One region of the Streptomyces sp. NPDC004788 genome, then DNA from elsewhere that is predicted to be linked to it. Evidence: predicted binding sites of a transcription regulator. Region 1 holds the regulator's gene; the other holds the start of a gene.

Region 1 (7,632 bases):
AACCCGGAGTCCGTCGACCCCGCGTATCTGGCCACGCTGCGCGAGGGCGGCTTCAACCGGATCTCCTTCGGCATGCAGAGCGCCCGGCAGCACGTGCTGAAGATCCTCGACCGCAGCCACACGCCCGGGCGGCCGGAGGCGTGCGTCGCCGAGGCGCGGGCCGCCGGCTTCGAGCACGTCAACCTCGACCTGATCTACGGCACGCCCGGCGAGTCCGACGACGACTGGCGGGCGTCCCTCGACGCGGCGATCGGCGCCGGACCCGACCACATCAGCGCCTACGCGCTGATCGTCGAGGAGGGCACCCAGCTGGCCCGGCGCATCCGGCGCGGCGAGATACCCATGACGGACGACGACGCCCACGCCGACCGGTACCTGATAGCGGAGGACGTGCTCTCCGGAGCGGGCTTCCAGTGGTACGAGGTCTCCAACTGGGCCACCTCCGACGCCGGCCGCTGCCTCCACAACGAGCTCTACTGGCGCGGTGCCGACTGGTGGGGCGCCGGCCCGGGCGCCCACAGCCACGTCGGCGGCGTCCGCTGGTGGAACGTGAAGCACCCGGGTGCGTACGCGGCGGCGCTGGGCTCCGGCAAGTCGCCGGGGGCCGGGCGCGAGGTCCTGTCGGACGAGGACCGGCGCGTGGAGCGGGTGCTCCTTGAGCTCCGGCTGCGGGAGGGCGTCGAGTTGGGACTGCTGAAGCCGGCGGGTCTGGCGGCGGCGGAGCGGGCGCTGGCGGACGGCCTGCTGGACGCCGCGCCGTACGCGGCGGGACGGGCGGTGCTGACGCTGCGGGGCCGACTGCTGGCCGACGCGGTGGTGCGGGACCTGGTGGACTAGGGCGCCCACGCCCGTGCGGGCGTCACGGCGCCGTCACGAAGTCGATCAGTTCTTCGACCCGGCCCAGCAGCTCCGGCTCCAGGTCCTTGTACGAGCGCACCCGCGACAGGATGTGCTGCCACGCCGCGCCCGTGTTCTCCGGCCAGCCGAGGGCGCGGCAGACGCCGGTCTTCCAGTCCTGGCCGCGGGGGACGGTGGGCCAGGCGGGGATGCCGAGGGCGGCGGGCTTCACGGCCTGCCAGACGTCGATGTAGGGGTGGCCGACGACGAGGACGTCCGGGGAGGAGACCTGGGCGGCGATGCGGGACTCCTTGGAGCCCTCGACCAGGTGGTCGACCAGGACGCCGAGGCGGGCGTCCGGGGCCGGGGCGAAGTCGGCGACGATGGCCGGCAGGTCGTCGACGCCCTCCAGGTACTCGACGACGACGCCCTCGATCCGCAGGTCGTCGCCCCAGACACGCTCCACCAGCTCGGCGTCGTGGCGGCCCTCGACGTAGATCCGGCCCGCCCTGGCGACCCGGGCCCGGGCGCCCGGGACGGCGATCGAGCCGGAGGCGGTACGGGTGGGGCGCGCCGGGGCGCCCGAGGAGGGGCGGACCAGGGTGACGACCCGGCCCTCCAGGAGGAAGCCGCGCGGTTCCAGCGGGAAGACCCGGTGCTTGCCGAAGCGGTCCTCCAGCGTCACCGTGCCCGCCTCGCAGCGGATCACGGCACCGCAGAACCCGGTCGTGACCTCCTCGACGACGAGGTCACGGTCCGCCGGGACCTCCGGCACGGGGGCCGATTTCTTCCAAGGAGGTGTCAGATCCGGGTTGTAGCTGCGCATTTGGGGGACGCTACGACACCTCGAAGCGGCGTGCCAGTTCATCGCGCTGGCGTCGTACGAACGCCGCGTCCACCACCGCGCCGTGCCCCGGCACGTACACCGCCTCCTCGCCGCCCAGCGAGAGCAGCCGGTCGAGGGCGGCCGGCCAGCGGATGGGGATGGCGTCCGGGCCCGCCTGGGGTTCGCCGGACTCCTCGACGAGGTCGCCGCAGAAGACCACCTCAGTGGCGCCGGGTACGAAAAGGGCCAGGTCGTGGCCCGTGTGGCCGGGGCCGACGTTCGCGAGGAGGACCTGACGGCCGCCGAGGTCGAGGGTCCACTCGCCGGAGACGGTGTGCCGCGGGGCCACCAGCGCCTCGACGGCCTCCGCCGCGACCGCCTCGTCCACCCCGTGCCGTACCGCGTCCGCCCGCAGCTCGTCCGCCTCCCGCCGCAGCAGCGCGTCCACGCCCACCGCGCCGAACACCTCGGCACCGGCGAAGACCGCCGTGCCGAGCACATGGTCGAAGTGCGGATGGCTGAGTGCGATGTGCGTCACCCTGCGGCCGCCCGTGAGAGCCGCCACATCCGCGTGGAGTTCGGCGCCCTGCGCGAGCGTGGCGCCCGTGTCGTACAGCAGCACCGCGTCCCGCCCGGTCACCAGGCCCACCGTGGCGTCCCAGCCCGGCAGCCGGCGGCGGCCCACGCCCTCGCCGAGCCGCTCCCAGCCGTACGCTTCCCAGTCCGTGTCCATGGCGAGACGCTAACCGTTGCGGCGCCGCCGAGCCCGCCTCCTTGCCAGGAGCGATGTCCGCCGCCGTACACTGGCCGGGGGTTTCCTGGCACTCGGACAGGGTGAGTGCCAAAACCGGAGCAACCGGAACCGGATCGACAGCTGGAGGTGCGCACGATGCTCAGCGAACGCAGACTCGAGGTGCTGCGCGCCATCGTCCAGGACTACGTCGGGACGGAGGAGCCCGTCGGCTCCAAGGCGCTCACCGAGCGGCACAGGCTCGGCGTCTCGCCCGCCACCGTGCGCAACGACATGGCCGTCCTGGAGGAGGAGGGCTACATCGCCCAGCCCCACACCAGTGCCGGCCGCATCCCCACCGACAAGGGCTACCGCCTCTTCGTCGACCGGCTGGCCGGCGTCAAGCCGCTGTCCACCCCCGAGCGGCGCGCCATCCACAACTTCCTCGACGGAGCCGTCGACCTCGACGACGTCGTCGGCCGCACGGTCCGGCTGCTCGCGCAGCTGACCCGCCAGGTCGCCGTCGTGCAGTACCCGTCGCTGACCCGTTCGACGGTCCGGCACGTGGAACTGCTGTCACTCGCCCCCGCCCGGCTGATGCTCGTGCTCATCACGGACACCGGCCGGGTCGAGCAGCGCGTGATCGACTGCCCGGCGCCCTTCGGCGAGACCTCCCTCGCCGACCTGCGGGCCCGCCTCAACAGCCGCGTCGTCGGCCGCCGCTTCGCGGACGTGCCGCAGCTGGTGCAGGACCTGCCGGAGTCCTTCGAGGACAGCGAGGACCGCGGCACGGTGTCGACCGTGCTCGCGACCCTGCTCGAAACCCTGGTGGAGGAGCAGGAGGAGCGGCTCATGATCGGCGGCACCGCCAATCTGACCCGCTTCGGACACGACTTCCCCCTGACGATCAGGCCCGTCCTGGAGGCGCTTGAGGAGCAGGTCGTGCTCCTCAAGCTGCTCGGCGAGGCCAAGGAGTCGGGCATGACCGTACGCATCGGGCACGAGAACGCCCACGAGGGCCTGACGTCCACGTCGGTCGTCTCGGTCGGCTACGGTTCCGGCGGCGAGGCAGTCGCCAAACTCGGCGTGGTCGGACCGACCCGCATGGATTACCCCGGAACGATGGGAGCGGTACGCGCAGTGGCACGTTACGTCGGACAGATCCTGGCGGAGTCGTAAGTGGCCACCGACTACTACGCCGTACTCGGCGTTCGCCGCGACGCGTCGCAGGACGAGATCAAGAAGGCCTTCCGCCGGCTCGCCCGTGAGCTTCACCCGGACGTGAACCCGGACCCGAAGACTCAGGAGCGGTTCAAGGAGATCAACGCCGCTTACGAGGTGCTGTCGGACCCGCAGAAGAAGCAGGTCTACGACCTCGGCGGTGACCCGCTGTCCGCCTCCGGCGGCGGCGCCGGGGCCGGCGGCTTCGGCGCGGGCGGCTTCGGGAACTTCTCGGACATCATGGACGCCTTCTTCGGTACGGCGTCCCAGCGCGGCCCGCGCTCGCGCACCCGGCGCGGCCAGGACGCGATGATCCGCCTGGAGGTCACCCTCGACGAGGCGGCCTTCGGCACCACCAAGGACATCCAGGTCGACACGGCCGTCGTCTGCACCACCTGCTCCGGCGAGGGCGCCGCGCCCGGCACCTCCGCGCAGACGTGTGACATGTGCCGCGGCCGCGGTGAGGTCTCGCAGGTCACCCGGTCCTTCCTGGGCCAGGTCATGACCTCGCGCCCCTGCCCGCAGTGCCAGGGCTTCGGCACGGTCGTGCCGACCCCGTGCCCGGAGTGCGCCGGCGACGGCCGCGTGCGGTCCCGCCGTACGCTCACGGTCAAGATCCCGGCCGGTGTCGACAACGGCACCCGCATCCAGCTCGCGGGCGAGGGCGAGGTCGGCCCCGGCGGCGGCCCCGCCGGCGACCTGTACGTCGAGATCCACGAGATCCCGCACGAGACCTTCCAGCGCCGTGGCGACGACCTGCACTGCACGGTCACCATCCCGATGACGGCGGCCGCGCTCGGCACGAAGGTGCAGCTGCAGACGCTCGACGGCCTCGAGGACGTCGACATCCGCCCGGGCACCCAGTCCGGCCAGTCGATCCCGCTGCACGGCCGCGGCATCACGCACCTGCGCGGCAACGGGCGCGGCGATCTCATCGTCCACGTCGAGGTGCAGACCCCGACGAAGCTCGACGCGGAGCAGGAGCGGCTGCTGCGCGAGCTGTCCAAGCTGCGCGGCGAGGAGCGCCCGCAGGGGCAGTTCCAGCCCGGGCAGCAGGGGCTGTTCTCGCGCCTGAAGGACGCGTTCAACGGGCGCTAGGCGTTCTGCCGGGGGTCCCGTTCAACGGACGCTGAGCCCGGCTTCGTACAACCGAGGGGCGGCCCGCACCACGTGCGGGCCGCCCCTTCGCGTATCGCCGCCGTACCGATTCGGCGCCGTCGCACCGGCATGGCACGATGCCTGCATGTCCACCGCTCTGAACGATCTCTCTCGGCATCCGATCGTGCAGGCCCCCATGGCGGGTGGCGCCTCCTGTCCCGAGCTCGTCGGTGCCGTGTGCGAGGCCGGCGCACTGGGCTTCCTGGCCGGCGGGTACAAGACCGCGGGCGGGCTCTACCAGGAGATCAAGCAGGTGCGCGCGCTCACCGCGCGGCCGTTCGGGGTCAACCTGTTCATGCCGCCGGGCGGCCAGTCCGCCGATCCGGCGGCCGTCGAGGTGTACCGGCACCAGCTGGCCGGCGAGGCCACCTGGTACGAGACGGAGCTCGGTGACGCCGAGCAGGGCCGGGACGACGCGTACGAGGCCAAGCTGGCGATCCTGCTCGACGACCCGGTGCCGGTCGTCTCCTTCACCTTCGGCTGCCCGGACCGCGACGCGCTGCACGCGTTCGCCCGGGTCCGTACGTACACGATCGTCACCGTCACCTCGGTCGAGGAGGCCCGGACGGCCGAGCGGGCCGGGGCCGACGCGATCTGTGTGCAGGGCACGGAGGCCGGCGGGCACCAGGGCACCCACCGGGACGACCCGGCGGACCTGCCCGGCGCCGGCAGCGGCCGCGGACTGCTTCCGCTGCTGACCGAGGTCCGCGAGGCCGTGCGGCTGCCGATCATCGCGACCGGCGGGATCATGCGGGGCCGCCAGATCGCCGCCGTGCTCGCGGCGGGCGCCGACGCGGCCCAGCTCGGCACCGCCTTCCTGGTCTGCCCCGAGTCCGGGGCGCATCCGCTGCACAAGCGCGCCCTGACCGACCCGCTCTTCACGCACACCGAGCTGACCCGGGCGTTCTCGGGGCGGGCGGCCAGGGGCCTGGTGAACCGTTTCATGCGCGAGCACGGGCCGTACGCACCCGCCGCGTACCCCGAGGTGCACCACCTCACGGCGCCGTTGCGCAAGGCCGCCGCGACCGCCGGGGACCCGCAGGGCATGGCCCTGTGGGCGGGGCAGGGCCACCGGCTGGCCCGGGAGCTGCCGGCCGGGCGGCTCGTCGAGGTCCTCGCCGAGGAACTCGCGGAAGAGCTCGCGGCCGTCGGTACCGTCACCACACCAGGCAACAAGCCAGGCAGCGGGCCGGGCAACAAGCCAGGCAGCAACAGGCCGAGTAACAGGTCGAGCAACAGGAGCACCTCGTGACCGCACCCGTCTTCGTCGTCGACGCCGTCCCCGCCGTCGGCGGGTTCCTCCTCGACGGGCCGGAAGGCCGGCACGCCGTCTCCGTGAAGCGACTGCGCGCGGGGGAGGAGCTGGTGCTCACCGACGGGCGGGGCGCGTGGGCGCAGTGCGTGGTCGTCGCCGCCGAGGGCAAGGACCAGCTGTCGGTCGAGGTCACCGCCGTCCACGAGGACCCGGAGCCCGCGCCCCGCATCACCGTCGTCCAGGCCCTGCCCAAGGGCGACCGCGGCGAACTCGCCGTCGAGACCATGACGGAGACCGGCGTCGACGCGATCGTGCCGTGGGCCGCGTCCCGCTGCATCACGCAGTGGAAGGGCGACCGCGGTCTGAAGGCGCTCGGCAAGTGGCGGGCCACCGCCCGCGAGGCCGGCAAGCAGTCGCGCCGCACCCGTTTCCCCGACGTCGCCGAGCTGATGACGTCCAAGCAGGTCGCCGCGCTGCTCGGGGGCGCCGACTTCGCCGCCGTGCTGCACGAGGACCGCGACCACCCGAGCGGCGCGCTCGCGACGGCGGAGCTGCCCGGGAAGGGGTCGATCGTGCTCGTCGTCGGGCCCGAAGGGGGCGTGTCCCCGGAGGAGTTGGCGCTCTTCGAGGAGGCGGGCGCCCGGCCGTACCGGCTGGGACACAGCGTGCTGCGCACGTCGACTGCGGGGACGGCGGCGGCGGCGCTGGTGCTCGGCCGCACCGGACGCTGGTCCTGAAGGGCCGGTGTCCGGCCCGCGTTGTCAGTCGGCCCCGATAGCATCTGATCGACATCGAGAGTGGCGTCGAGCGTGACGTCGACAGTGGCGTCGAGAGCGACGTCGACCGAGGCGAGGAGGCCCGGGCATGGCCGGAGAGCCGCAGAGCGACTGCCTGTTCTGCAAGATCGCGGCGGGGGAGGTCCCGGCGACGATCGTGCGCGAGACGGAGACGACGGTCGCGTTCCGCGACATAAACCCGCAGGCGCCCACGCACGTCCTAGTGATCCCGCGACGGCACTACCCGGACGCCGCGTCGCTCGCCGCCGCGGAGCCGATGGTCGCCGCGGACGTACTGCGCGAGGCCGGCGAGGTCGCCGAGCAGGAGAAGATCGACGGCAGCGGCTTCCGGATCGTCTTCAACACCGGCGCGGGCGCCGGCCAGACCGTCTTCCACGCCCATGCGCACGTGCTCGGCGGGCGCGGCCTCAACTGGCCGCCCGGATAGGCCCGGACGGTCCCCTTGTCCGTACGTGAACTGGTCGTCCTCGGCACGGCCAGCCAGGTCCCGACCCGGCACCGCAACCACAACGGCTATCTGCTGCGCTGGGACGGGCAGGGCATCCTCTTCGACCCCGGCGAGGGCACCCAGCGGCAGATGCTGCGGGCCGGGGTCGCGGCGCACGACCTGAACCGGATCTGTGTCACGCACTTCCACGGGGACCACTCGCTGGGCCTGGCCGGGGTGATCCAGCGGATCAACCTCGACCAGGTCCCGCACCCGGTCACCGCGCACTACCCGGCGAGCGGGCAGCGCTTCTTCGAGCGGCTGCGGTACGCGACGGCCTACCGCGAGACGGTGCGGCTGGCCGAGGCGCCGGTCGACGCC
Region 2 (7,632 bases), on a different contig from region 1:
GTCCGGCTGGTCGGTGTGGTCGGCCGACCCGTTCCTGTACGCCTACGCGAACGGGCCGCTCACGCTGCCGGCGGACTCCCGCACCTCGGTGGTGGGCTACAAGCTCGGCACCGACGCGCGGCTCAGCGTGTACGGCGAGCTCCGCTCCCCGTACACGGACTCGTCCGGCACCTCGTCCCAGCAGACGGTCGTCCTGGAGCAGTCCCCGGACGGCAAGACCGGCTGGAAGCAGATCGGCTCGACGAAGTTCTACAACAACTACGGCGGGCGGACCTACTTCGGCCTCGCCGTCTGGAACAAGGGCGGCTGGTTCCGGCTCCGCCACCTGACGAACGACTACCTCTCGGAGTCCGTCAGCGCCCCGTTCCACGTCACCCGCACCGAGACCCGGGTCACCGGCCTCAAGGCCTCTCCGGACCCGGTGGCGAAGGGCTCGGCGATCACGGTGACGGGCTCGCTGCAGCACTACACCAGCGGCGCCTGGCGCGGTCTGGGCTCGCAGTCGGTGAGCATCTGGTTCAAGCCGTGGGGGTCGAGCACCAGCTGGAAGCAGGTCGCCTCCGGCAAGTCCTCGTCGACGGGCGCGGTCTCGCTGAAGACCACGGCCTCGGCCGACGGCTGGTACCAGATCCGGTACTACGGCGACGCGACGCACTTCCAGACGTTCAGCGGCCAGGACTGGGTCGACGTGCGCTGACCGGCTCACTGACCCGCTCACTGACCCGCTTCGGGAACGACCTGTCGGAAACGGCTGTCGGGAATGACTGAAGGGCGGCACCCTCTCGGGTGCCGCCCTTCGGCGTCCTTATGGAGCTTTCCGATCCCTCAGGATCAGAAGTCCATGTCACCGCCCGGCATGCCGCCGCCGGCCGGCGCGGCGGCCTTCTCCGGCTTGTCGGCGATGACGGCCTCGGTGGTGAGGAACAGGGCCGCGATGGAGGACGCGTTCTGCAGCGCGGAACGGGTCACCTTGGCGGGGTCGATGATGCCCTCGGCGATCATGTCGACGTACTCACCGGTCGCGGCGTTCAGGCCGTGGCCGACGGGCAGGTTGCGCACCTTCTCGACGATGACGCCGCCCTCGAGACCACCGTTGACGGCGATCTGCTTCAGCGGGGCCTCCAGGGCCAGCTTGACGATGTTGGCACCGGTGGCCTCGTCGCCGTCCAGCTCCAGCTTCTCGAAGACCGCGGAGGCCTGCAGCAGGGCCACGCCACCACCGGCGACGATGCCCTCCTCGACGGCCGCCTTCGCGTTGCGGACGGCGTCCTCGATGCGGTGCTTGCGCTCCTTGAGCTCGACCTCGGTCGCGGCACCGGCCTTGATGACGGCGACGCCACCGGCGAGCTTCGCCAGGCGCTCCTGGAGCTTCTCGCGGTCGTAGTCCGAGTCGGAGTTCTCGATCTCGGCGCGGATCTGGTTCACGCGGCCCGCGACCTGCTCGCTGTCACCGGCACCGTCGACGATCGTCGTCTCGTCCTTGGTGATGACGACCTTGCGGGCGCGGCCCAGGAGGTCGAGACCGGCGTTCTCCAGCTTGAGGCCGACCTCCTCGGAGATGACCGTGCCGCCGGTGAGGATGGCGATGTCGTTCAGCATGGCCTTGCGGCGGTCGCCGAAGCCCGGAGCCTTGACGGCGACGGACTTGAAGGTGCCGCGGATCTTGTTGACGACCAGGGTCGACAGGGCCTCGCCCTCGACGTCCTCGGCGATGATCAGCAGCGGCTTGCCCGACTGCATGACCTTCTCCAGGAGCGGGAGGAGGTCCTTCACGGAGGAGATCTTGGAGTTGACGATGAGGATGTACGGGTCCTCGAGCGCGGCCTCCATGCGCTCCATGTCGGTCGCGAAGTACGCCGAGATGTAGCCCTTGTCGAAGCGCATACCCTCGGTGAGCTCCAGCTCCAGACCGAAGGTCTGGGACTCCTCGACGGTGATGACGCCTTCCTTGCCGACCTTGTCCATGGCCTCGGCGATGAGCTCGCCGATCTGGGTGTCGGCGGCGGAGATGGAGGCGGTGGAGGCGATCTGCTCCTTCGTCTCGACCTCCTTCGCCTGGTCGAGCAGCGCGCCGGAGACGGCCTCGACGGCCTTCTCGATGCCGCGCTTGAGGGCCATCGGGTTGGCACCCGCGGCGACGTTGCGCAGGCCCTCGCGGACCAGCGCCTGGGCGAGAACGGTGGCGGTGGTCGTACCGTCGCCGGCGACGTCGTCCGTCTTCTTGGCGACTTCCTTGACCAGCTCGGCGCCGATCTTCTCGTACGGGTCCTCGAGCTCGATCTCCTTGGCGATGGAGACACCATCGTTGGTGATCGTGGGGGCGCCCCACTTCTTCTCGAGGACGACGTTGCGGCCCTTCGGGCCGAGGGTGACCTTGACGGCGTCAGCGAGCTGGTTCATGCCGCGCTCGAGACCGCGCCGGGCCTCCTCGTCGAACGCGATGATCTTGGCCATGTGAAGTGGTCCTCCCGGACATGGGGTGGATAACGCTCCAGGACCGCGCCGACGCCCGCGACGGACGGCCGGCGCGCCCTCGTGGTTCCTTGCCCCACGCGGTCGGCGGCCTCGTCTGCCCGATCCTCGTAAGCACTCTCAGCGTGAGAGTGCTAACGCCAATGATTAGCACTCGCCCCATGCGAGTGCAAGCGACTACGGAGGATCGACCACCTCTCGGGCGCACAACCCGGCGCTTCGGCCCCGTACACGTACCCGCGTGCGCCCGCCCGTACGCGCCCGCGCATGCGCGAGGGGCCCGCATCCCGGTCAGGATGCGGGCCCCTCGACGGAAGTGCGTCGGTGGCCGATCGCGCCGCGCTCAGGCGGTGGCGAGCTTGACCATGTCCGCCTGCGGACCCTTCTGGCCCTGCGAGATCTCGAACTCGACCCGCTGCCCTTCTTCAAGGGTGCGGTAGCCGTCCATCTGGATCGCGCTGTAGTGGACGAAAACATCCGCACCACCGTCGACCGCGATGAAGCCGTAGCCCTTCTCCGCGTTGAACCACTTGACGGTGCCCTGAGCCATGCCTAACTCCCCTATTACTGGCCCTTGCGCGGATCCGCACTTCGCGGACCCGGGTCAGACCCTGCGCCGGAACGCGTCGACCGCGGCTGAATGTATCTGCCCAACTGCCCTCTGCAACAGGTCAATCGGACGAGAATTCTGGGCACGCCGGAAAGGGGAATTGGGGAGATTACGCTGAATTCCGGGGCAAGTCGGGCCCGGCAAAGTGCGCAGAAGGTACACAAGGCACGGGCACTTTGGCTACTTCTTGTCGTGCCGAGGCGCATTCTCATATGCGTCTGGCATGCGCAGCGGAGGGGACTTCCCCAACTCTACCGCGCTCAACCATGCAGAATTGCCCCTTCCGCTTCTTGCTGCGGAAGGGGCAATTCAGGGAACTTCGGTACCCGCGGGTAGTACCGCGGGTAAGGATCGGCGGCGTCCGGTACCGCGCTGGACGGTCAGCCTCCGGCGACGGCCGGAATGATGGAGACGCCGGCACCGTCCGGCGTGGCCGTCTCCAGGCCCTGCTCGAAGCGCACGTCGTCGTCGTTCACGTACACGTTGACGAAGCGGCGCAGCTTGCCCTGGTCGTCGAGGACGCGCGCGGCGATGCCCGCGTGGTTCTTCTCCAGGTCGGCGATGACCTCGGCGAGGGTCGCGCCCTGGGCGGCGACCTCGGCCTGGCCGCCGGTGTAGGTGCGGAGGATGGTGGGGATGCGGACGTTCACGGCCATGTCGGTGCGTGCCTTCCTAAGAGCGGTCAGTGGGCCAGGCCGGCGTCGCGGAACGCGTCGAGGCTCGGGCGGATGGTGGCGGTCGCCTGAGAGGTGTCGGCCACGGCGTCCAGGGTCTTGAGTCCGTCACCCGTGTTGAGGACGACGGTGGTCTTCGACGGGTCGATGACGCCGTTCTCGACGAGCTTCCTCGTCACGCCGACGGTCACACCGCCCGCGGTCTCGGCGAAGATGCCCTCGGTGCGGGCGAGCAGCTTGATGGCGTCGACGATCTGCTCGTCGTCGACGTCCTCGACGGCGCCGCCGGTCCGGCGGGCGATGTCGAGCACGTACGGGCCGTCGGCCGGGTTGCCGATGGCGAGCGACTTGGCGATGGTGTTCGGCTTCTGGGGCCGCACGACGTCGTGGCCGGCCTTGAAGGCGGCGGAGACCGGGGAGCAGCCCTCGGCCTGGGCGCCGAAGATCTTGTACGGCTTGTCCTCGACCAGGCCGAGCTTGATGAGCTCCTGCAGACCCTTGTCGATCTTGGTGAGCTGGGAGCCGGAGGCGATCGGGATGACCAGCTGGTCCGGGATGACCCAGCCGAGCTGCTCGCAGATCTCGTACGCGAGCGTCTTGGAGCCCTCGCCGTAGTACGGGCGGAGGTTGACGTTCACGAAGCCCCAGCCCTCGCCGAGCGGGTCGCCGATGAGCTCCGAGCAGAACCGGTTGACGTCGTCGTAGTTGCCCTCGATGGCGACGAGGTCGCCGCCGTAGACGCCGGCCATGACGACCTTGCCCTGCTCCAGGTCGTGCGGGATGAACACGCAGGAGCGGAAGCCGGCCCGGGCGGCGGCGGCGCCGACGGCGCCGGCCAGGTTGCCGGTGGAGGAGCAGGAGAGGGTGGTGAAGCCGAAGGCGCGGGCGGCCTCGATGGCCTGGGCGACGACCCGGTCCTTGAAGGAGTGGGTCGGGTTGCCGGAGTCGTCCTTGACGAACAGCTTGCCGGGCTCGACACCGAGCTCGCGGGCCAGGTTGTCGGCCTGGACGAGCGGGGTCCAGCCGGGGTTCAGGTTCGGCTTCTCGGCGACGTCGGCCGGGACGGGCAGGAGCGGGGCGTAGCGCCACACGTTGGCCGGGCCGGCCTCGATGCGCTTGCGCAGCTCCTCGGGGTCGCCGGTCGGCAGGTCGTAGGCCACTTCGAGGGGGCCGAAGCACAGCTCGCAGGCGAAGATCGGGCCGAGCGGGAAGGTCTCGCCGCATTCGCGACAGGAGAGCCCGGACGCGGGACCGAGGTCGACGGAGGTGGTCGCGGATGCGACGGTCTGAACAGCCATGGAGGCGAGGCCCTTTCTCCTCATCTTCCTCATGACGCACTTCGCCATGAGACGGATTTGGCACCTTCCCTAGCCGGGGGCCTCGCTGGGCGAGACAAACCGACTGGAGGGTTGCCGGGGCTTCAACGGGCCGTATCCCTCTGCCCCTCTGGATGAGCGGTATTCGATTGTGGATCGCGGTCGGCACCCCGACATGCATCGGGGATCCGCGTTGTTCAAGACTGTAACCGAAGCCTTCGGAGCCTGAGAGGGCCGTCCGATCCGCGAGATGGAGATCACGTTGCTGGAAGAAGTGGAGCGCTGGCTCGCCCGGCGGTCCTGGTCCGTGGCCGACCGTCCGCTGGAGCGGATCCTCGCCGCCAAGCGCGGTACGAAGGTGAGCGTCGTGCTGCCCGCGCTGAACGAGGAGGCGACGGTCGGCACGATCGTCTCGGTGATCCGCCGCGAGCTGATGACGGAGGCGGTGCCGCTGGTGGACGAGCTGGTGGTGGTCGACTCGGGCTCCACCGACCGTACGGCCCGGGTCGCCGCGGCGGCCGGCGCGCGGGTGGTGGCGCGCGACGCGGTCCTGCCCCGGATACCGGCGCTGCCGGGCAAGGGCGAGGTCCTGTGGCGGTCACTGATGGTGACGAGCGGGGACGTGGTCTGCTTCGTGGACGCGGACCTCAGGGACTTCTCGGCGGACTTCGTCTCCGGGATCGTGGGGCCGCTCCTGACCGAACCGGACGTGCACTTCGTGAAGGCGATGTACGACCGCCCGCTCGACACCGGGTCCGACGGGCTCGCCTCCGGCAAGACCCCAGGTCAGGGCGGTCGGGTGACGGAGCTGGTGGCGCGGCCGCTGCTCAATCTGCACTGGCCGCAGCTCGCCGGCTTCGTCCAGCCGCTGGGCGGTGAGTACGCGGCGCGCCGCTCGCTGCTCGAACAGCTGCCCTTCCCCGTCGGTTACGGAGTGGAGCTGGGCCTGCTGGTGGACGCGCTGCACACCGTGGGCCTCGACGCGCTCGCACAGGTGGACGTGGGAGTGCGCAAGCACCGTCACCAGGACGACCAGGCGCTGGGCCGGATGGCGGCGGCGATCTACCGCACGGCGCAGCTGCGGCTGTCGCGCGGGCACCTCGTACGGCCGCGGCTCACGCAGTTCGAGCGGGCCGCGGAGGGGTTCACGCCTCGGACGTACCCGGTGGACACGGAGGAGCGGCCGCCGATGGCGGAGGTGGCGGAGTACGCGGAGCGGCGCCGCGTGGCGTGACGGCGCCGCGTGCCGCCGTGACCCCCGACGCGGCGCCGTGACCCCCGACGCGGCACCGTGACCCCCGACGCCCCGCCCGCCGTCTCGATCCGTGAGCCGGCTGTCTCGAAAACGCTCTGTCTGGAATCCGTACGTTTGAGCGTTTACGGGACGGGCTAGGTTCGCCGTATGGCTTCTGTCCTCGTGGCATCGAACCGCGGCCCGGTCTCGTACACCGTCCGCCCCGACGGCTCACTGGACACCCGGCGGGGCGGCGGCGGCCTCGTCTCGGGGCTCAGCGCGGTGCCCTCGGGGCTGTGGGTGTGCGCGGCGCTCGGCGACGGGGACCGCGAGGCGGTGCGGCGCGGGGTGGCCGAGCCGGGCGTGCGGATGCTCGACATCGACCCGGAGGTGTACGCCGACGCGTACAACGGCATCGCGAACTCGGTGCTGTGGTTCCTCCACCACCACCTCTACGACATCCCGCGCGAGCCCGTCTTCGACGCCGCCTTCCGCCGCCGCTGGGAGTCCTACCGCGCCTACAACCGGGCCTTCGCCGAGGCGCTCGCACAGGCCGCGGACGAGGGCGCGGCGGTCCTGGTGCAGGACTACCACCTGGCGCTCGTGCCGGGGCAGCTGCGGGCGCTCCGCCCCGACCTGCGGATCGGGCACTTCACGCACACCCCGTGGGCGGACCCGTGGTATCTGCGGATGCTGCCGGAGGACGTCCACGAGGAACTGGTCGCGGGCATGCTCGGCGCCGACGAGGTCGGCTTCCACACCCGGGCCTGGGCGGACGCCTTCCTCGCCGATCCGCGCGTGGCGCGCTCGATCGGCGACACCCGGGTCCGTACGCACCCGCTCGGCGTGGACGGCGACGACCTGCGCGCGCTCGCGCACCGGCCCGAGGTCGACGAGCGGCTCGCCCGGCTCCGGGAGGAGGTCGGCCCGGGCCGCAAGACGATCGTCCGCGTCGACCGCACCGAGCTGTCCAAGAACATCCTGCGCGGCCTGCTCGCCTACCGCGAACTGCTCACCACCCGCCCCGAGTGGCGCGGCCGCGTCGTCCACCTCGCCTCCGCCTACCCCTCCCGCCAGGACCTGGAGGTCTACCGCTCCTACACCGCCTCGGTCACGGAACTCGCCGAGGCGGTCAACGCCGAGTTCGGCACGGACGACTGGCAGCCCGTCCTCGTCTCCGTCCAGGACGACTTCACCCGCTCCCTCGCCGCCTACCGCCTCGCCGACGTCGCCCTGGTCAACCCCGTCCGCGACGGCATGAACCTGGTCGCCAAGGAGATCCCGGTCGTCTCCGACGCGGGCTGCGCGCTGGTGCTCTCCCGCGAG

What was found. The regulator HrcA, encoded in region 1, represses chaperone genes, less so after heat shock. The targets are predictions, from matches to a motif close to TTNGCACTCNGNNNNNCNGAGTGCNAA.
Region 2: groL (chaperonin GroEL) is a predicted target of HrcA. The motif match lies at 2,620-2,646, and genes of this name have one in related genera.

The regions. Positions count from the first base shown of each region.
Region 1 is NZ_JBSGBF010000061.1:21,292-28,923, reverse strand. It holds gene hemW (radical SAM family heme chaperone HemW) at 1-837, shown strand, start outside; gene ACWEJX_RS24570 (DUF3097 domain-containing protein) at 860-1,663, opposite strand; gene ACWEJX_RS24565 (MBL fold metallo-hydrolase) at 1,674-2,396, opposite strand; gene hrcA (heat-inducible transcriptional repressor HrcA) at 2,553-3,572, shown strand; gene dnaJ (molecular chaperone DnaJ) at 3,573-4,712, shown strand; gene ACWEJX_RS24550 (nitronate monooxygenase) at 4,858-6,024, shown strand; gene ACWEJX_RS24545 (16S rRNA (uracil(1498)-N(3))-methyltransferase) at 6,021-6,764, shown strand; gene ACWEJX_RS24540 (histidine triad nucleotide-binding protein) at 6,892-7,251, shown strand; gene ACWEJX_RS24535 (ribonuclease Z) at 7,267-7,632, shown strand, end outside.
Region 2 is NZ_JBSGBF010000001.1:115,941-123,572, reverse strand. It holds gene ACWEJX_RS00630 (carboxypeptidase regulatory-like domain-containing protein) at 1-697, shown strand, start outside; gene groL (chaperonin GroEL) at 832-2,454, opposite strand; gene ACWEJX_RS00620 (cold-shock protein) at 2,816-3,022, opposite strand; gene ACWEJX_RS00615 (MoaD/ThiS family protein) at 3,463-3,738, opposite strand; gene thrC (threonine synthase) at 3,765-5,078, opposite strand; SAM riboswitch class I at 5,072-5,213, opposite strand; gene ACWEJX_RS00605 (glucosyl-3-phosphoglycerate synthase) at 5,335-6,306, shown strand; gene ACWEJX_RS00600 (alpha,alpha-trehalose-phosphate synthase (UDP-forming)) at 6,475-7,632, shown strand, end outside.